Regions from separate parts of the Bacillus lumedeiriae genome, predicted to be linked through region 2. Evidence: predicted binding sites of a transcription regulator. Region 2 holds the regulator's gene; the other holds the start of a gene.
The links. Region 2 encodes CtsR, which represses protease genes until heat stress. Its sites were predicted from a motif close to ATGGTCAATAAAGGTCAAACA; they were not measured.
Positions count from the first base shown of each region.

Region 1: QYG89_RS03935 (ATP-dependent Clp protease ATP-binding subunit) is a predicted target of CtsR. The motif match lies at 1,691-1,711, and genes of this name have one in related genera.

Region 1 is NZ_JAUIYO010000002.1:73,545-84,381, reverse strand. Features, by position in the region: gene QYG89_RS03945 (CPBP family intramembrane glutamic endopeptidase) at 1-413, shown strand, start outside; gene QYG89_RS03940 (YkvI family membrane protein) at 466-1,488, opposite strand; gene QYG89_RS03935 (ATP-dependent Clp protease ATP-binding subunit) at 1,804-3,954, shown strand; gene QYG89_RS03930 (M3 family oligoendopeptidase) at 4,282-5,985, opposite strand; gene QYG89_RS03925 (bifunctional metallophosphatase/5'-nucleotidase) at 6,042-7,619, opposite strand; gene QYG89_RS03920 (ATP-binding protein) at 7,777-9,294, shown strand; gene QYG89_RS03915 (acyltransferase family protein) at 9,789-10,820, shown strand; gene QYG89_RS03910 (B12-binding domain-containing radical SAM protein) at 10,835-10,837, shown strand, end outside.
Region 2 is NZ_JAUIYO010000016.1:277-11,113, forward strand. Features, by position in the region: gene QYG89_RS14340 (hypothetical protein) at 294-530, opposite strand; gene QYG89_RS14345 (CtsR family transcriptional regulator) at 1,090-1,554, shown strand; gene QYG89_RS14350 (UvrB/UvrC motif-containing protein) at 1,576-2,118, shown strand; gene QYG89_RS14355 (protein arginine kinase) at 2,118-3,173, shown strand; gene clpC (ATP-dependent protease ATP-binding subunit ClpC) at 3,194-5,647, shown strand; gene radA (DNA repair protein RadA) at 5,793-7,166, shown strand; gene QYG89_RS14370 (PIN/TRAM domain-containing protein) at 7,266-8,360, shown strand; gene ispD (2-C-methyl-D-erythritol 4-phosphate cytidylyltransferase) at 8,376-9,062, shown strand; gene ispF (2-C-methyl-D-erythritol 2,4-cyclodiphosphate synthase) at 9,084-9,575, shown strand; gene gltX (glutamate--tRNA ligase) at 9,687-10,837, shown strand, end outside.

The DNA.
Region 1 (10,837 bases), on a different contig from region 2:
TATCCGGATTGCTTTTATATGCTGTGTTCTTAGCAGGGCATTTTCTTCTTCCCTACCTCCCGTTTTCATGGGATAAACAGGCAGCAAGCATGTATCGTTGGTATTCCCCTCAGTTTTCTTGGCACTATATTGTATTAATACTCGTTTTTATTCCCGGCGAAGAGTTATTCTGGCGCGGATTTGTCCAAAAGCGGCTTGCTAGTTATTTCAATGATTTAACAGCTATACTGGCGGCTTCCGCCCTATATGCTTCCATCTTTATTTACTCGGATAAATGGATTTGGGTGATTGCAGCCTTTATCGCTGGTTTATTCTGGGGAACTCTATATGTATGGAAACGCAGCATTCCGATGCTCATCATCTCTCATCTTGTATTTGATTTATTATTAATTGTGTTGTTTCCTTTATTCTAGGAAACACATGCGGCGCTTGCGCTAAAAAATAAACCGGGCCGATTGGCCCGGTTTATTTTTTCCAAAGTAACACAAGAAAAACTAGACTAATGAAACCAAACAGCGGATATAACAAGCTAAGCAAAGTTCCATATGAGACTTGACTCAACAAAAATCCAGCAGAAAAAATAAGGAAAAGCAAAACGGATGGCGGCCATGACACATGAGTTTGCAGCTGCTGTTTTAAACCGTAAACATTCCCAATGACAGATGTAAATATTTCCCCGTAAATAAGGAAAGCGTAGACGAAGTGAAAGGCCGGCACAAGCTGCTCAACTACTTGTGCCATCGGAATGTCATATTGGGCAAACCCAGGCAATTGAACTAAGCTAACATGACTAGCCAACATCAAACATGTTAATACTGCTCCTCCAAGAAATGCTCCCTGTTTGATCGTCTGCTTATCTTTTATTTCAAAAGCAAGCGGCACTAAAACCGCCTGAGCTAATGCTAAATTAAATGCTGCATAACTAAATGGAGAGGTCCATACTTTCCACGTTTGATCCATTTCTTCCCTAATTAAAACATTCTGCATAAAGCCTGGACTATTTGCAGCCTCTCCCCCCGCGTAAAGATGAAAAAGGACCATAAGCGGAACGACAAACACATTGACGACAAGCAAGCCCGACACACCTTTTCTCATAACTAAAAACCCTATAATGATTGTCAATAAGATGCCGACATTAGCCGGAATATGGAACCTCTCTTGGAACAATGCTCCAGTTCCAGATAGCATAACTCCTGTCACTCCAACGAGCATAAGAAATTGAACGACCGTTGCCGCAAAACCAAACTTTGCTCCGAAAAGATAAGAATTAAACTCTTGAAAAGATTTTGCCTGCAGATCTACCGCCTTCAGCATAATTTTTGCTCCGAGAAAGATAAACAAACAGCCGCTGACTATAATGCCAAATACCCCGTAAAAACCAAACTGAGAAAAGAATTGTACGATTTCTTTACCGGTCGCAAAACCTGCTCCAATAATGGTTCCTATGTAAACAGCTGCGACTTGGCAGGCTCCAATCCATGATCTCAAAGCCATCCCCCGCTTTAAACGTATTATTTTACCTTATGCTTGTCTTTTGCTTTCAAGAAGAAAAAAGAGCTTTTTAAAAAAGCTTGGTTAAACTCTCCTGTTGATTTGCAGAGAAGTCTCACACCTTTCACTCCAATTAATAAAGGAACAGCATCAACAATAATGATTCACATAACCTTAAAAAAAGAATAAAAAATACTTGAAAGTCAAAAAAGGTCAAAGTATAATAAAGTCACAAAGATCAAAGTTAGTCAAAGTCAATAATTACACAAAATCATCCAAGTGACTAGATAAATATAGAAAGGAATGAAGCGTATGTTGTGTCAAAATTGCCTGCAGCATCAAGCAACTATTCAATTCCGCATGAACATGAACGGACAAACTAAACAACTTCGTCTCTGTTCAGACTGTTATCAAAAAAATAAACAAGAGATTGGAGATGGTTCAATGAGCTTTCAATCATTTGGAGGATTCCCTTTTGATGAGTTCATCAAAGGATTCGGTTTTTCTAGTTACGGACAACACATAAACGGACAGCCGGCTTCTGCACCGCCTCACGCGCAGACAAACCGGGGCAGTAACTTCCTGGATCAATTCGGACGCAACTTAACAGATATGGCAAAGACAGGTCTCATTGATCCGGTCATCGGCCGAGAAAAAGAAATTAGCCGTGTCATTGAAGTGTTAAACCGCCGCAATAAAAATAATCCTGTATTGATCGGTGAACCAGGAACGGGAAAAACAGCTGTCGCTGAAGGACTCGCAGTAAAAATTGTCGAAGGTGACGTGCCTGCTAAATTAAAAGGCAAGGAAGTATATGTATTAGATGTTGCTTCCCTCGTAGCTAATACGGGTATTCGCGGCCAATTTGAAGAAAGAATGAAACAGTTAATTACGGAACTGCAAACTCACAAAAATGTTTTATTATTTATCGATGAAATTCATTTAATCGTCGGTGCGGGTTCTGCCGAAGGCTCTATGGATGCCGGCAACATACTAAAACCAGCTCTTGCCCGTGGTGAACTTCAATTGATCGGCGCGACTACTTTGAAAGAATATCGTCAAATTGAAAAAGACGCTGCTCTAGAGCGCCGCTTCCAGCCCATTCAAGTAAGCGAACCAACAGTAGAAGCTGCCATTCAAATTTTATCTGGTCTGCAAAAGCGGTATGAAGCTTTCCATGAAGTGATATTTACACAAGAAGCAATCGAAGCTTGTGCCAAATTGTCTCACCGTTACATTCAAGACCGCTTCTTGCCCGACAAAGCGATTGATTTACTCGATGAAGCAGGCTCAAAATTGAATTTAACGATCAACACACAAGATAAAGAATCAATCAGCGAACGTCTTGCACAAATCACGAAGGAGAAAGAAGCAGCTTTACAAAAAGAAGACTATGAAAAAGCTGCAAAATTACGTGACGAAGAAGCCGCATTAGAGGAAAAATTGGCGGGTACAGAAGAAGCATCGGAACGCCCGATTGTTACGGTAGAACACATCCATCAGTTAATAGAGGAGAAAACAGGAATCCCAGTAGGTAAACTACAGAAAGATGAGCAGCAGACAATGAAGTATTTAGAAGCTCATTTAGCGAAAAAAGTCATTGGACAAGAAGAAGCCGTTAAAAAAGTAGCGAAGGCGATCCGCCGCAGCCGCGCTGGCTTAAAATCCAAAAATCGCCCAATTGGATCTTTCTTATTTGTCGGCCCAACAGGAGTCGGTAAAACAGAGCTGACAAAATCGCTTGCAGAAGAATTATTCGGCTCTAAAGAAGCGATGATCCGGCTGGATATGAGTGAATTTATGGAGAAACACAGCGTGTCTAAGTTAATTGGTTCTCCTCCAGGCTATGTGGGCCATGAAGAAGCGGGACAACTGACTGAAAAAGTGCGCCGCCATCCATACAGCATTATTTTACTGGATGAAATTGAAAAAGCCCATCCAGATGTTCAGCATATGTTCCTGCAAATTCTCGAAGACGGCCGCTTAACAGACAGCCAAGGCAGAACAGTGAGCTTTAAAGATACTGTGATTATTATGACAAGTAACGCTGGAACAGCCATCAAACCTATCACTGTTGGCTTTGAGAAAAATAACGCTGTGAAAGAAAGCTCGATTCTCGATTCACTCGGCAGCTTTTTCAAACCAGAATTCTTAAACCGTTTTGATAATATCGTTGAATTTAAACCACTCGAAAAAGAAGACTTACAACAAATTGTTGAGTTAATGCTCGCTGATGTGAATGACACACTCAAAGAACAAGACATCGTGCTTCACATCGCGGCTGAAGTAAAAGAGCAATTAAGTGAACTTGGCTATCACCCTGACTTTGGGGCCCGTCCGCTTCGCCGCGTTATTCAAGAACAACTAGAAGACGGCATCGCTGACTTCATCCTTGATCATCAAGATACGAAAGAATTGCAAGCGGTCTTGAAAGACAAAGAGATTCTTATTGAAATGGCCTAATAAAAACAGAGACTGACCCAAAAGGTCGTTAAAAACGACTTTTCAGGTCAGTCTTTTCCTTCAGATTCTCTTTCTTGGATATTATTGGATGATTTTAGTGAACATAAGAGAAGTTACTCTTCTTACTTCACACTACTATTTTCCACTCAGTTGATTGTAGTGGAAAGCGAAACACCTGGAACGGAAATCAACGGACAAGTTTAAAGAGCTGTACAAAAAAGCTGATGCCCCTCAAAGTTATACTTTTGGGACACCCCCTTCGGACTGCAAGCGCTCCAATCAACAATAATCAGTAACTTAGCCAAAATAAAAGTAATAAAAACCATTCTATTTATCGTTCAACAGCTGTTCTCCCGCTTGATCCAGCCACTTTTCGATCGGTTCAATGACTTTTTCTATACATTGTTCGGTAAATGGGGAGGTTAAACCAGCCCGCTCAACTATTTCAGTAAAGGACAAGCTTCCTCCCACCTTGCAAATGTTTACATAATCTGTCCACGCCGCTTCCCTATCTTCCTTCATGCGCTTCCAAAATTGAAGCGCACACACTTGCGCAAGCGTATAATCAATATAATAAAACGGCACTTCGTAGATGTGGCCTTGACGCTGCCAGAAGCCGCCTGCTTCCAAATATGGAATGCCGTCATAGTCCCGATGAGGCAAATAAGCCTGCTCGATTTCTTTCCAAACCGCTTTTCTCTCAGCGGGCGAAAGATCAGGCTGCTCATATATTCGGTGTTGAAATTCATCCACCGCCGCCCCGTAAGGCAAAAATAAAATCGCCTCACTTAAGTGAGCATACTTATATTTATTTGTATCTTCTTCAAAAAACAGCTCCATCCATGGCCATGTAAAAAACTCCATGCTCATCGAATGAATCTCGCAGGCTTCATACGTTGGCCATAAATATTCTGGAACCGAGAAATGTCGGCTTAAGTACACTTGAAATGCATGTCCCGCTTCATGAGTCAATACGTCAATGTCCCCGGATGTTCCGTTAAAATTAGAAAAAATAAACGGCGAATGGTAATCGGAAATATATGTACAATATCCTCCGCCCGCTTTTCCTTTTTTGGCGACGAGATCCATTAATTCATGACGGAGCATAAATGTAAAAAATTCATCCGTCTCCTCTGAAAGCTCCTTATACATTTTCCGGCCGTTCTCAATGATCCACTCCGCCGGCCCTTTTGGCTTGGCATTACCTGTTGTAAACTGGTATCCTTCATCGTAAAACTTTAACTCTTTTAAACCGATTCGTTCTGCCTGTATCTTTCTCAGCTTATTAGCAAGAGGAACAATATACTTCTTTATTTGCTCCCGGTACCCCTTCACCATATTCGCATCATAATCTACTCTCTTTAAACGAAGATAGCCTAGCTCGACAAAGTTTTGAAAGCCAAGTTTACGGGCGATCTCCGTCCGTACTTGTACCAATTCGTCATAAATCGCATCAAACTGTTTTTCATGATCGGCAAAAAAAGAAAAGCGGGCTTCTGTTGCTTGTTTCCGTACAGACCGATCGGTTGCTTCAGTAAACGGTTCAATCTGAGCTAGAGTCAACACGTCTCCTTGAAACTCAATTTGCGCAGAGGCAACGAGCTGAGTATACTGCGAAGACAGCTTATTCTCCTTTTCTAGCAGCGGAAGAACTTCTTCGGAAAAAGTTTTCACTTGAGCTTCTGCTAAAAGAAACAGCTGCTTGCCAAATTGTTTTTCCAGTTCCTCTCGAAAAGAAGAAGACAACAAGGCTTCATTGATTCGGGATGCGATTCCTTCCATTTTCGGCGAAACCTCATCTATATACTCTTGCTCCCCCTTGTAAAATGAATCATTCGTGTTAATCGTATGCCTAATGTAACATAGATCGGCCATTGTACTAACATGATTGCGAATATCATTCAGCTGGTTCAGTGCCTCTACTTGTTTTTCTACACTCTCTGCTTCTTTGAAATGCTTCAGCCATTGGGCAGTTTCTTTCTCGATTCTTTCTATATCTGGCCGCTCATACATATACTCGTTAAACTTCATATAGGCCACCCCTTTCTTATGGTTCACTTGCTGCCGTTCTTTCCTCTGCATACAAATTATGAATAAATCACCTTCCAATTATGATCAGCCTCTGCCTTGATCGTTCCATGCCTTTTTATATAATCTGCAAGCAATTCCGCCATGTCTGTTTGTATTTCTTTTATCACTTGTTTACCTTTAAACATCCAGTAATCGCCGCCTCCGCCTGCACGATAGTTATTCATCACAACCCGATAGCGTTTCTGTGCTTCCACGGGCTGTCCATGATAAGTTAATTGCTCAATTCGACTTCCCGCGTCTTCATTGATATTTATTGTATATTGAATCCCTTCCCACATGTCGTAATTGTAATGCTGCGGTTTTGGATGGGAAAACTTAGGGCTCACTCCAGGGCTCCCATCCGGAAGCAGCGTGAAATAAGAAGCTGAGCGTTCTAAAGCTTGTTTCATTTCTTCCCCTGTGATTTCAATGACCATTAATGAGTTCGGATAAATGTAGTTGGACACAATATCCCGCATCGTGACTTCAGACGGAAGACCCCGCGATTCATTATGAAAAAGAGCTGTGCACGAAATGTTTGTCTCAGCTGCCTCCATTTGTACCCGATTAATCAATTCGATGAGCGGATGTTCTTGTAACCTTGCTTGAAAAGAATCTTGAATGCACATATCTCCATCGATTTTTCCAATGACCTCATCGAGCCATTGCTGTGTTTGCTGCTCTTCCGTTTCTACTAATGCAAGAACCTCTTCGTCTGCTTCAAAATGCTTGGCTTCTATCACTTCAACGGAAAGATCGCTTAATTCTATTTTTTCTCCTGACACATGAAACTCAGCCGTCACCTGTCCGATTCCTGCCCCGCTAAATCCAGGTTGAACAACGGCTACACCATTCACCATTTCAGCCGCTATTCGATGCTGATGGCCTGTTAATAATACATCAATTCCTTCTACTTCCGTACAAATTCGGTATGCTTGATTTTCCCCTTTTTCTTTCGTTTCAATTCTTTCTCCACTGCTAAGGTCCACTTCAAATCCACCATGATAAGAAACAACCATTAGATCGGGTTTTTCGGCTTCTTTAATATGTTTTACCCATTTCTTCGCGGCAGCAACAGCATCACAGAAGGTCAATCCGCGAATATGGGACGGTTTTTCCCAATTTGGTATGTAACAAGTCGTTAGCCCAAGCACAGCTACTTTGAGAGCAGAATCAAACTGCCTAATCACGTAAGGACGGCCAAAGTAAGGCTGTTCTGTCTCACTATGTAAAATATTCGCACTTAAAAATGGAAATTGCGCATCTTGTGCCGCTTTATTCAAAATATCCAGTCCATAATTAAATTCATGATTACCAAGTACAGCTGCATCGTATCCAAGATGTGTCATCACTTTAATCATCGGATGCACTTCTTGGCGCAGCGAACGGAAATAGAAACTTGCTAACGGTGTTCCCTGAAGAAAATCACCATTATCAACTAACAAAACATGGCTGTTTTCCTGACGTGTCTTTTTAATAAATGTCGATAGCCGTGCTAAGCCATGAGCAGCGGGATTGTTTGTACCATAATGAATGGGAAGAACAGCCCCATGCATATCACTCGTTTCCAGTATCTTTAAATAAATTTTTTTCATCCTCTTCCTCCCTATTATTCCTTTTCTTCAACTTACACGTTTTTCCTCTATTTTAAAAGAGAGCTTGAACTGAAAGTTTTTACATCGTAAAGAGGTGAATGTTTTCATAGTTTGCTATAATGGGATAGCAAGAACTTTTTTCAAAGGACGAAACTACATGGATAAACATGAACGATCGATATATTTTTTCATTGTCATACTTCCAGCCATCCTTGCCATTATCGGATGCTATCACTTTCTAGCTGACCGTGCCAATGAGCAGCAGCGAGAAAAATTAGAATGGGTTGCAACTATTCATCGAAACCAGATGGATCAATTTATTAACGAAACAAAAGTAGGTATGGACATACTAGCTGTCACTATTGAGGAAGAATTACAAAGCTTGGACAAAGCTGCTGCAGCACAAAAGGTCCAAGTAACATTAAAGAAAATGGCTGGGAAGGATCCTCGGTACGGAGGCATTTATATCCTGGATTTCGAAGGCAGCTTACTCAGCGGAACGAATGATTTATTGAAACAATACAACCTTAGAAACAAGCCTTATATTAAAGATGCACTATTAACAAAAGATACGGCCGTTTCTGATGAAGTGGAGACATTATCCAATAACCAGCCTGTGATTGCAATCGCTGCGCCGGTGATGAAAGATGAGCACGTCGAGGCAATTCTCGTTTCGCACATTCGGCTCGACTATATGAAAAATATCATGAGGATGTTAACACCTGAGTATTCTATTTCTATTGAAAATGCAAAGCAAATACCCATTTTTTCTGTCAATGAAAAATTGGCTGCTGATGAAGACGAACAAGCCGCCAAATATCCGCTTGCCCAACTTCCGTGGAATTTAGTCATCTCCACGAATGATTCCGAACAAAACAGTCTGCTTCCTCTGACTGCCATGTTTGGTGCTGCTATTTTTATGCTGCTGCATATTCTTTTTTTACTCGTGAAATATGTCATGCTAAAAAGGCAGACAAAGTTTGAAAGAATGCAGCAGGAAGCACAAAAACTGGAATTAATCGGGACACTGGCCGCCGGTACAGCTCACGAAATACGTAATCCATTAACTGGAATCAAAGGGCTTGTCCAGCTATTGAATGAAAAGTACGACCATCCTGAAGATGAGCTATACTTTACCGTCATCGATAAAGAAATTAATCGAATTAATCAGATTGTGAGTGAATTTTTGATTTTAGGCAAACCAACTGCCCAAACGATGCAAACAGTCGATATTCGTGAAATTCTCTTTGACTTAAATCCACTGATTCGCTCGGAAGCTAATTTATACTCTATTCAATATGAATTAACGCTTCCCGAACAAGAAATATGGGTTCATATAAATATGGACCAGATGAAGCAGGTTTTACTAAACTTGACGAAGAATGCATTTGAAGCCATGCGCAAAGAGGGACAAGTAAACGTCATCATTTTAATGGGCGAAGAGCATTGTCATATTGCCATTTCAGACAATGGGCCCGGAATCAAAAAAGAGGACTTGGAATTCATTTTCAAACCATTCTTTACTTCCAAAGAAGATGGAACAGGTCTTGGCCTAGTCGTTTGTAAACGAATTATTGAATCATTTGGCGGTACAATCGAAATAGAGAGCGAATTTGGGTTTGGCACGGTCGTCAATATCACCCTTCCCCTCTATTCCCACCAGTCAGCTGAATAAAAGCTTTTTCATAAGAGGCCTTCCTGTTAGTGTCTATTTCCCTGCACTTAGGACGGCTTCTTCTTTTTTATGTTTAGTTTGTTAATGACTGGTGCTCTGTTACCCTTTATTGATTGGAGTAGAAGGCGTGAGACTCCTGCATGAAAAGCGTGTCGAGGGGAGACTCCGCGGGAGCGACAAGGTGAATCCCGGAGCGCCTGCAGCAGAAATCAACAGGTAAGTTTAATAAAGGCTTATGTTTATATCTTTTTTAAATAGGGTATATATTTTTGGGATATTTGGCTGCCAGTTCCTCATTTGATACAAACAAACGTTGACTACATAGCGGTTTGCATAGGATCATATCCTGTTATACGAGAAAGTTAAATAGTATACTCCCTATTCCTTTTTTTGTATAATAGCGATTTAAAAGAATTTGCTGTATAATGCTATGATGTATTGGAACTTATCCATCAGCCAGATGCCACATACTATATTTAACCGGGTGATTATTCATGTCTAAAAGAGATTTTTATTTTGATAATGCCAAATTTATTTTGATTGTTTTTGTTGTGTTTGGTCATTTTCTTCGCTCGTATATCAGTGATAACTCTGTCATTTTCGCCTTGTATGTAACCATTTATTTGTTCCATATGCCAGGATTTATTTTAGTATCAGGTTATTTCGCAAAAAGTTTTCATAAAAAAGGCTATACCAAAAAAATCACTCAGAAGATTTTGCTGCCTTTTTTTATTTTTCAAATGATCTATTCCTTTTTTTATTTTTACCTGTACGAAAATAAAGAATTTCATCTCAATTTACTCGTGCCGAATTGGTCATTATGGTTTTTGCTCAGCTTATTCTGCTGGAACTTACTGCTGCTGATCTCAGTTAAATGGCTGAAATTGAAACCAGCTATATTAATCGTTCTTTCCTTTGCTGCTGGAATCATGATTGGCTGTATCAACGGTCAGCTGGATGTATTAAGCTTTGCTCGTACATTTATCTTTTTCCCATTCTTTTTAATCGGTTATTACTTAAAAAGAGAACATTTTACTTTCCTCGCCGACAAAACGGTCCGAATGGTTTTATTGTTAAGCATACCTGTTGTTTTTTATAGTGCTTATACTTTCTCAGACTTTGACCAAAGATGGCTGCTTGGCTCTTCTTCTTTTGCGGAATTAGACAGTTCAAATGTAGAGGGAATGATGTACCGAGTCGGGATTTACGTAGTAAGCTTTATAATGATTGCCGCCTTCCTCTCTTTCGTTCCAAAGAAAAAATTCTTTTTTACGGATTGGGGAAGAAATACACTGTACGTTTATTTACTGCACGGCTTTGTGATTAAAACTTTCCGTGAAAGTGAAGTGAAAGAATCCACAGAATCGATCATTCTCTTGTTGATCGCTTCCTTGTTTCTAACGATGCTGCTTTCTTCAACAGTAGTAACAGCCATTGCACAACCATTTATAGAAACAAAATGGTCCAAGCTAAAAAACTTGTTTTCCCATAGATACAAACAAGAAAATATATCAGAAAAGCTATAAGGAGAAAGTCACTAATG
Region 2 (10,837 bases):
CGAACGTCACGCTTGCTTTCTTTCAAAGAAGGGGAAGAGGCGCAACTTTGGTAAACAACTCCTGAGAAGTGAATTTCTCTTCTTCACTTGCATCTTTCCATTTTTCTTCTCAAGTTTTTCAGCGTTTTGCCTTCCGTCGCCGCCGTGACGGCATGAATCTCTCCTAGATCGGTCCTTGCCGTTTTAAAAGTCATAAATGGAAACGTCTTTTTCAGGAACAGGAACGGAATAACAAAACCAGTATGCCCCGTTTCGCCAGACAACTTCCGCATAGTTGCATAATTCAAGATTTTTTAGCGAGGTGAGGAATCCATGTACGTCCGTTTTTCTTCGGAAACGATTTGTACAATAATAAACCTTTTTCCCCATAAATATTTGGCTTTTTTTGTCCGTTTTTCGCAGTTTCTTGTCTTTTTATCTGCAATTGCCTGAACAGTCTGCGAGTGAAGAATGTCCGTTTGTTTTTGAATGAACTGAATCTCTGTTTTACTCAGCCAGTTGCCATGGGTGAAGAAATAAGACGATGTCATTCTCGATAGAAGCCGCTTCCCCCTGTATCGTTCTCAGTTCCGCATATAAAGTTTCCTGATAAGAAAGTTTGAAAAGGATGCGTGACAAACATCTTCTCCCTCTTTTTTCATCTATAAGACAATGACAACAGAACGCATGTTTCAAGAAGAGTTAATGTCCAAAAATAAGAATCAGGTACCTCCGAAAACAAGCCTGATTCAACCTCACTGTCATCCCACACCTAAAGGCAGGCTAGTGCCCTTAGTGGGCTTTCTCGTTCGCAAGGTTCTGTAAATCTAATGAATTGCTATAATTATTTGTTTCAATTAATATACTGGACCTAACTAAGGTATCAATTAAAATTTTCTACCCAGGATACGGAAAATGCTTAATCAATATTTCTGTTTTATGTTTATTTTTCTTTAACAAGTGGAATATAGAAATATCATTTTTAGAACGATTAAATTTCTTGAAAAGCGTCAAAAATGATCATTAAGTACATACATTAGAATTGCAAATGATTCGTACCTTCATGTATAATTAACGTCAAATATAGTCAAAGTCAGAAATGGAGGAGGTTTGATGCGTAATATATCTGATATTATTGAGGACTATTTAAAAAAAGTTCTTGAGATGAGTGGAAGCGAAATCGTGGAAATTAAGAGAAACGAAGTAGCTGAAAAATTTCAATGTGTTCCCTCGCAGATTAATTATGTAATTAATACTCGCTTTACTATTGAAAAAGGATACATGGTAGAAAGCAAAAGGGGAGGGGGCGGCTATATTCGCATTATAAAAGTAAAAGTACACGATCAATCTGATTTAATTGAGCAATTAGTTTCTTTAGTAGGAAATCAGGTTTCGCAATCAGCTGCTGAAAACTTAATTTATCGATTGATGGAAGAAGGTGTCATTTCAAATCGGGAAGCAAAACTTATGATGAGCGTAATTGATCGTTCTGTATTATATATTGATCTTCCTCATAGAGATGAACTTCGTGCGAGAATGATTACTTCTATGTTAATGGCTTTGAAATATAAATGATTACAAGGGGGGTGGTTTGCTTTGATCTGTCAGGAATGTAAAGAAAGACCGGCTTCACTTCATTTTACAAAAACATTAAATGGCGAAAAGACAGAATTTCACTTATGTGACAAATGTGCAAGGGAAAAAAGTGAAAAATATATGTTTTCTTATCACCCAGAGTTTTCTATTGGCAATTTACTAGGTGGTTTACTTAATCTTGATTCTCCATTTTCGTCAAAACCAACTCAATACCCGCAGCAGAAAGTCTTAAAGTGTGAAAACTGTCAAACAACTTTTCAGCAATTTGTTAATAAAGGAAAGTTTGGATGCGCCCATTGTTACGAAGCTTTTCAAGAGCAACTTGCCCCCATACTAAAAAGACTGCAAAATGGAAATAATATGCACAGAGGGAAGATGCCAGAAAGAATGGGCGGCACGCTTCATTTGAAAAAAGAAATAGCCGAATTAAAGACAAGGCTTCAACAAGCAATTGTACAAGAAGAATTTGAATTGGCAGCTGATATTCGTGATCAAATCCGCTCTCTCGAAAAAAAAATGCTTTTTGAAGGAGGAGAGTTGTGATGTCTCTAGAAAGGTTTATTAATCAGGCTGTCAGTTCATGGATGAGTAATGAGGGACCTCATTGTGATATTGTTTTAAGTTCAAGGGTCCGTCTTGCTAGAAATCTAGCTGATTATCGCTTTCCTTCATTCTTAAAATCTGATGAGGCAGAGGAGATGAGCAGAAAAATCAGTGAAGGCGTACAAGAGGAATATTCGCTTGAATTGCTTACGATGGAAAATTTGTCTCCATTGCAGAAACGTGTGCTAGTAGAGAAACACTTAATAAGCCCATACTTAGCTGATTCTACTGTACATGGAGCCGTTCTTCTTTCAGAAGATGAAGACATCAGCATCATGATTAACGAGGAAGATCATATTCGCATTCAGTGTCTTTCTCCGGGCTTACAGCTCAAAGAAACATTGGAAAAGGCCAATAATCTCGATGATGCCATCGAAGCCCATGTTCAGTATGCTTTTGATGAACAGAGAGGATATTTAACTAGCTGTCCAACAAATGTCGGAACGGGTTTACGGGCATCTGTGATGATTCATTTGCCTGGGCTGGTTTTAACGAAGCAGCTCAACCGTATTATTCCTGCTATCAGTCAAATTGGCTTTGTGGTCAGAGGAATATATGGAGAAGGCAGTGAAGCTTTGGGTAACATTTTCCAAATATCTAACCAGTTGACGCTTGGCAAGTCAGAGGCGGATATAGTAGAGGATTTGATAAGTATCGTTCATCAAATTGTCGCTCATGAAAAATCAGCTAGAGAAGCTTTAATCAACATGTCTTCCATCCATTTGGAGGATAAAGTATTCCGCTCTTATGGTGTATTAGCAAATAGCCGAATTATTGAAACAAAAGAAGCAGCTCAGTGTTTATCAGATGTGAGGTTAGGAATTGACATCGGTTACATTAGCGATGTTTCCAGAAGTATTTTAAATGAGTTGATGATTTTGACACAACCAGGCTTTTTACAGCAATATGCCGGTGGACCACTCCGTCCTGAAGAAAGGGACATCCGGCGCGCTGCTTTAATCAGAGAGCGGCTAAAATTGGAAGAAAATTGTTGATGTAAAGGAGAGGGATGGATATGATGTTTGGTCGTTTTACGGAAAGAGCACAGAAGGTATTGGCGCTTGCTCAAGAGGAAGCACTTCGTCTAGGACATAGCAATATTGGTACAGAACATATTTTGTTAGGTTTAGTTCGTGAAGGAGAAGGCATTGCGGCAAAGGCTCTCTATGGACTCGGGCTTAGTTCGGAGAAAATTCAGGAAGAAGTCGAAAACTTAATCGGCAGAGGAGAAGGAAGCACCCAAACAGTCCATTACACTCCTCGTGCAAAAAAAGTAACAGAACTATCAATGGACGAAGCAAGAAAGCTTGGCCATTCTTATGTCGGTACAGAACATATCCTGCTTGGATTAATCCGTGAAGGAGAAGGTGTAGCTGCTCGTGTACTTAGTAATTTAGGCGTCAGTTTAAACAAGGCGCGTCAACAAGTGCTTCAGTTACTCGGCAGCAATGAATCTAACGGACATCAGAGTGGTTCAGCCTCGAATGCGAATACACCTACGCTTGATGGTCTCGCGCGTGATCTGACGATGATTGCCAGAGAAGGAAGTTTGGATCCCGTCATTGGCCGCGGTAAAGAAATCCAGCGTGTTATCGAAGTGCTGAGCAGAAGAACAAAAAATAACCCCGTACTCATTGGTGAGCCTGGAGTAGGTAAAACAGCCATTGCTGAAGGGCTTGCTCAGCAGATTGTCAATAACGAGGTTCCGGAAACACTTCGCAACAAACGTGTCATGACACTTGATATGGGTACGGTTGTAGCTGGAACAAAATATCGTGGTGAATTTGAAGATCGTCTAAAGAAAGTGATGGATGAGATTCGTCAGGCAGGCAATATTATTCTATTTATCGATGAGCTTCACACGTTAATTGGTGCCGGCGGGGCGGAAGGAGCTATCGATGCTTCTAATATTTTAAAGCCATCGTTAGCACGCGGTGAATTGCAGTGTATTGGTGCCACTACGCTTGATGAGTACCGGAAGTACATTGAAAAGGATGCAGCGCTTGAACGCCGCTTCCAGCCGATTCAAGTAGATGAACCGACCTTGGAAGAATCGATTCAAATTTTAAAAGGGTTAAGAGATCGTTATGAAGCGCATCACCGTGTATCTATTACTGATGAAGCAATAGATGCAGCAGTAAAAATGTCTGATCGTTATATTTCTGACCGCTTTTTACCGGATAAAGCGATTGACTTAATTGATGAAGCCGGTTCAAAAGTCCGCTTGCGTTCATTTACTACTCCTCCTAATTTAAAGGAACTTGAAATCAAGCTTGACGGAATTCGGAATGAAAAAGACGCCGCAGTTCAAAGTCAAGAATTTGAAAAAGCTGCTTCTCTTCGTGATGCTGAACAAAAATTGCGTGAAGAGTTAGAGCGGACCAAGAACAATTGGAAAGAAAAACAAGGTAAAGAGAATAGTGAAGTAACATTAGATGACATTGCGAAAGTTGTGTCCAGCTGGACAGGTATTCCAGTTTCGAAATTGGCGCAGACAGAAACGGAAAGATTGCTTAACCTTGAAGAAATTCTTCATTCTCGTTTAATTGGCCAAGAGGAAGCAGTGAAAGCTGTGTCCAAAGCTGTCCGCCGGGCAAGAGCTGGATTAAAAGATCCGAAGCGTCCAATCGGCTCTTTCATCTTCCTTGGACCGACTGGTGTTGGTAAAACAGAGCTAGCCAAAGCGCTTGCCGAATCTATGTTTGGTGACGAAGATGCAATGATCCGTATTGATATGTCCGAGTATATGGAAAAACATTCGACATCTCGTCTTGTTGGATCGCCTCCAGGATATGTCGGCTATGAGGAAGGCGGCCAGCTGACAGAGAAAGTCCGCCGCAAGCCTTATTCAGTCATCTTATTAGATGAAATTGAAAAAGCTCATCCAGATGTATTCAATATTTTACTTCAAGTATTAGAAGATGGACGTTTAACTGATTCAAAAGGCCGGACAGTCGATTTCCGTAATACGGTATTGATTATGACATCGAATGTAGGAGCCCAATCCTTGCGCCGCAATAAGTTTGTCGGCTTTAATATCCAGGATGGTGAACAGGACTTCCAAGATATGAAGGGCAAAGTAATGGAGGAGCTTAAGCGGGCATTCCGTCCGGAATTCATTAACCGTATTGATGAAATTATCGTCTTCCATGCATTAGAGAAAAAGCACTTAAAAGAAATTGTGACATTAATGTCCGATCAATTAACGAATCGTCTTAAAGAACAAAATATTATTGTTGAATTGTCTGATCGGGCGAAAGAGAAGATTACTGATGAAGGTTACGACCCAGAGTACGGGGCACGCCCTCTGCGCCGTGCATTACAAAAACAAGTGGAAGATCGCTTATCAGAGGAATTATTAAAAGGCAACATTTCAATAGGACAGAATGTGTTAGTGGATGTAGAAGGCGATGAGTTTATTGTGAAAGTACAAGAATCATCAGTTGCAGAACCATCAGCTGTAAAATAAAGAAAGAGGCTGTCCTACAAGTGCCTGGCTCCTCCTATATAAGCCTGTGTATAGTATGAATCTATACACAGTGCTGGAGGCGCCTGGCCTTTTTCTTATTATGGGCCAGTTCTTTTTTAAGCATAATGGAGGAGGTGTAATCAACGTGGCGAAGAAAAAAACAAAATTTACTTGTCAGTCTTGTGGTTATGAATCGGCAAAGTGGATGGGCCGGTGTCCTGGCTGTGGAGAATGGAATCAAATGGTGGAAGAAGTAGCGATTACAGGGACGCCTAAAAGGACGTTTATGCATTCAGAGCAGACAACGGCGTCTAAACCAACAAAGCTTACCGATGTGACAACGGTCCAGGAACCGCGTGTAAAAACGAAATTGAAAGAATTCAACCGGGTACTTGGAGGAGGTGTGGTTCCTGGCTCACTCGTACTGATTGGGGGAGATCCGGGAATAGGGAAGTCCACTTTGTTGCTGCAAGTTTCTGCGCAGTTGGCAGCAAATAAAAGCAGGGTATTATATATTTCTGGAGAAGAGTCCATTAAACAGACAAAATTAAGGGCAGAACGGCTTGCTGTAAAGGAAGAAGATCTTTTTATTTATTCAGAGACCAACTTGCAGCTCATTCATTCATCGATTGAACAGCTTTCGCCATCTTTTGTTATTATTGACTCAATTCAAACGATCTATCATCCGGAAGTGACATCTGCTCCGGGAAGTGTGTCCCAAGTAAGGGAATGTACCGCTGAATTGATGAGGATAGCGAAAATAAATGGGATTGCTATTTTCATTGTAGGACATGTAACGAAAGAAGGTTCAATTGCTGGACCTAGATTATTGGAGCATATGGTGGATACTGTGTTATATTTTGAAGGAGAGCGCCACCACACGTACCGTATTCTAAGGGCGGTCAAAAACCGTTTCGGTTCCACGAATGAGATGGGGATTTTTGAAATGAAGGAGGAGGGACTTGAGGAAGTAGAAAACCCATCTGAAATTTTCTTGGAGGAACGTTCACAAGGGTCTTCAGGTTCTACAGTTGTTGCTTCTATGGAAGGCACAAGGCCGGTACTCGTTGAAGTTCAAGCATTGATTTCGCCGACCGTTTTTGGGAATCCCCGGCGAATGGCTACTGGTATTGATCACAATCGCGTGACTTTATTGATGGCGGTACTAGAGAAAAGGGTTGGTCTTTTACTGCAAAATCAAGATGCCTACTTAAAAGTGGCAGGCGGTGTAAAGTTAGATGAACCAGCGATTGATCTTGCGATTGCTGTTAGTATCGCCTCCAGCTTTCGGGATCAGCCGACGAATCAAACAGACTGCATCATTGGGGAGGTTGGATTAACAGGAGAAGTACGCCGTGTGTCAAGAATAGAACAGAGAGTCTCTGAAGCAGCCAAGTTAGGGTTTACAAGGGTCATTCTCCCTGCGAATAATCTTGGAGGCTGGAAAGTGCCAGAGGGGGTAGAAGTGGCCGGTGTAGCTACTGTTAATGAGGCATTGCAGCTGGTTTTTGGCAGATAAGTGCTGGTTTTTCTTTTTGGGACCTTGAGATGTTTTTGCAAAAAAACGACTGCATGTGGAAAAAAGTGTTTATACTACTAATAGGGAGGTGAAGTAAGAATGTTGAAACGTCTTGTGCAAGCGGGTTTTATTATTTTAGGAGGAACGTTAGGCATTATTCTTATTCCGGACTTATTAGCATTAATTCATTTAGATCATCTAACCTTAATTAATAACCCGTATGTTGCAGTAATTATAGGGGCTATTATTTTCTATATGCTGACATTTTGGGTGATGGACTACATCATTGATTTTGTTAAGTGGATGGAAGACCGAATTGTCACGGCACCCTTGACGGACATTCTTTCCGGCAGTTTAGGATTAATTCTAGGGTTGATTGTAGCTTTTTTAGCAGGGAACACGTTGAATTCAATAGAAATACCAATTGTAAATACGGTTGCTCCAATTTTCCTAACGATATTATTAGGCTATCTTGGCTTTCAGGTCGGCTTTAAAAAGCGTGATGAAATTACGAGCTTGTTTTCAATTAACAGAAGTGGCAAAAAGAAAGAGTCTGGCGCATCTGAAGGGTCATCTGTTGTACAAAAATCCTATAAAATTTTAGATACGAGCGTAATTATTGATGGGAGAATTGCGGATATTTGTCAAACTGGCTTTTTGGAAGGATGCTTAATTATCCCGCAATTTGTTCTTGAAGAGCTGCAGCATATTGCTGATTCTTCAGACACGTTAAAACGCACGAAAGGCAGAAGAGGGCTCGATATATTGAACCGCATTCAAAAGGATATTGCGATAGAGGTAGAAATCGTTGAGCGGGATTTTGAGGACGTTCACGAAGTGGATAGTAAACTAGTCAAGCTGGCTAAGGAAATGAACGGAATTGTTGTGACCAATGATTTTAACTTAAATAAAGTATGTGAACTGCAAAAGGTACAGGTGCTTAATATTAATGACTTGGCTAATGCGGTGAAGCCGTTAGTCATTCCGGGCGAAGAAATGAGTGTCCTTGTTATTAAAGACGGGAAAGAGCAGCGGCAGGGAATTGCTTATTTAGATGACGGAACGATGATTGTTGTAGAAGGTGGCCGCGAATATATCGGTAAGCAAATTGATGTAATTGTGACGAGCGTTTTGCAAACGTCAGCGGGACGGATGATTTTTGCTAAGCCAAAGCTAGTAGAAAAAGCGCTTTAAAGGAGCAGGAGAAACATGAATTATCAAGTAATTATTCCAGCTGCCGGCCGGGGAACGAGAATGAAGGCAGACAAAAATAAGTTACTGCTTTTGCTGCAGGGACGTCCAGTTATCATCCACACGCTGGAAGTTTTTGAGGAAGATCCGAATTGCGACGGGATGATCCTCGTTGTTCATCGGGAAGAAGTGGCGACATTCTCAAACTTGGTTCGTGACTACAATCTATCTAAAGTGCGGAAGATCGTGCACGGCGGCAGTGAAAGACAACAAAGTGTATACAATGGATTAAAAGAAATAGATGAAGCGGAAGTCGTTCTCGTTCACGATGGAGCAAGGCCGTTTATTACTGCTTCTATTATAGGACAGCTGGTTGAAAAGGCTAAAGACGGGGGAGCAGCGATCGCAGCTGTTCCCGTAAAAGATACAATTAAGCGTGTCGAAGGCGGCACCGTAATTGAGACTGTCGAACGCTCAAGCTTGTGGTCAGTTCAAACGCCACAAGCTTTTCGCGTGCCGCTGATTTTACAGGCGCACGAACAAGCACAAAAAGATGATTACGTTGGAACAGATGAGGCATCTTTGGTGGAAAAGATTCATGTCCGTGTGCAAATTGTAGAGGGAGACTATGATAATATAAAATTAACGACACCAGAAGATCTTGTTTTCGCGGAAGCTATTATTCAAAAAAGAAAGTCACTATAAAGATTGAAGGAGAAAAAAACTATGTTTAGAATTGGACAAGGCTTTGATGTGCACGAATTTGCAGAAAATCGTCCATTAATTATCGGAGGGATAAAGATCCCCCATGAAAAGGGCTTAATTGGGCATTCAGATGCCGATGTTTTACTGCATACGATCGCAGACGCTTGTCTCGGAGCGATTGGAGAAGGAGACATCGGCCGTCATTTTCCAGATACAGATCCAGAGTTTAAAGACGCAGATTCTGCTGTTTTGCTCCAGCATGTATGGAAGCTTGTGAAAGAGAAGGGATATTCCCTAGGAAATGTTGACTGCACAATTATGGCACAAAGACCAAAAATGGCTCCTTATATCGCGCAGGTTCAACAAAGAATAGCAGAATTGTTAGAAACAAACGTTTCACAAGTGAATGTGAAAGCGACAACAACAGAAAAGTTAGGATTTGTCGGCAGGGAAGAAGGAATCGCTGCACAAGCAGTTGTCCTTTTAATAGCAAAAGAAAATAAATCAGTTTAAGGGTGTCCAAACTAGACTTTGTCTGTCATCTCATGAATCTTCTTTTCTCTAGAGGCAGGCGATGGTAAAATAAATAGAGCTATATGAACGAGATTAGAGGAGGAGTTAGAAATGGCAAATGATATTCGTGTGCGCTATGCACCGAGTCCGACAGGCCACTTACATATAGGAAATGCGCGTACAGCGCTTTTTAATTATTTATATGCCCGCAGCCAAGGCGGAAAATTTATTATTAGAATTGAAGATACCGATCAAAAGCGAAACATTGAAGGCGGCGAAGAAAGCCAGCTGAAGTATTTGAAATGGCTCGGCATTGATTGGGACGAAAGTGTGGACAAGGAAGGGGAATACGGCCCTTACCGCCAATCCGAACGGAACGATATCTATAAGAAATACTATGATCAATTACTAGAAGAAGACAAGGCATATAAATGTTATTGTACAGAAGAAGAATTGGAAGCTGAACGGGAAGCTCAGCAGGCAGAAGGCAAAGATATGGCTGGTTACTCAGGTAAGTGCCGCCACTTAACGGCAGAAGAGCGTGCAGCGAGAGAAGCGGAAGGACGGGAACCGAGCATTCGTATTAAAGTCCCTGCTGGAGAAGTGCTGACGTTTACGGATATGGTGAAAGGCGAAGTGTCTTTTGAGTCAGATGGAATCAATGATTACGTCATCGTGAAAAAGGATGGTACACCGACGTACAACTTTGCTGTAGCGATAGATGACCATTTAATGAAGATGTCGCACGTATTACGCGGTGATGACCATATTTCTAACACACCAAAGCAGTTGGTCGTCTATAATGCATTGGGATGGGAACCACCGGTTTTTGGCCACATGACATTGATTGTTAATGAAAGCCGTAAAAAATTAAGTAAGCGTGATGAATCCATTATTCAATTTATTGAGCAATATAAAGAGCTTGGCTATTTGCCAGAAGCCTTATTTAACTTTATTGCTTTGCTCGGCTGGTCTCCAACTGGAGAAGAAGAAATCTTTTCTAAAGAAGAGTTTGTTGAGATGTTCGATGCTAGCCGTTTATCTAAATCACCAGCTTTATTCGATCAGCAGAAGTTATTATGGATGAACAATCAATATATGAAAAAGGCAGAGCTTGATCAAGTAGTATCGCTTGCAATGCCTCATCTGTTGAAAGCCGGCCGTGTGAATGCAGAGCGGTCTCCTGAAGAGGAAGAATGGGTGCGTCAATTAATCGGTCTTTATCAGGAGAAAATGAGTTTTGGCGCAGAAATCGTTGATAT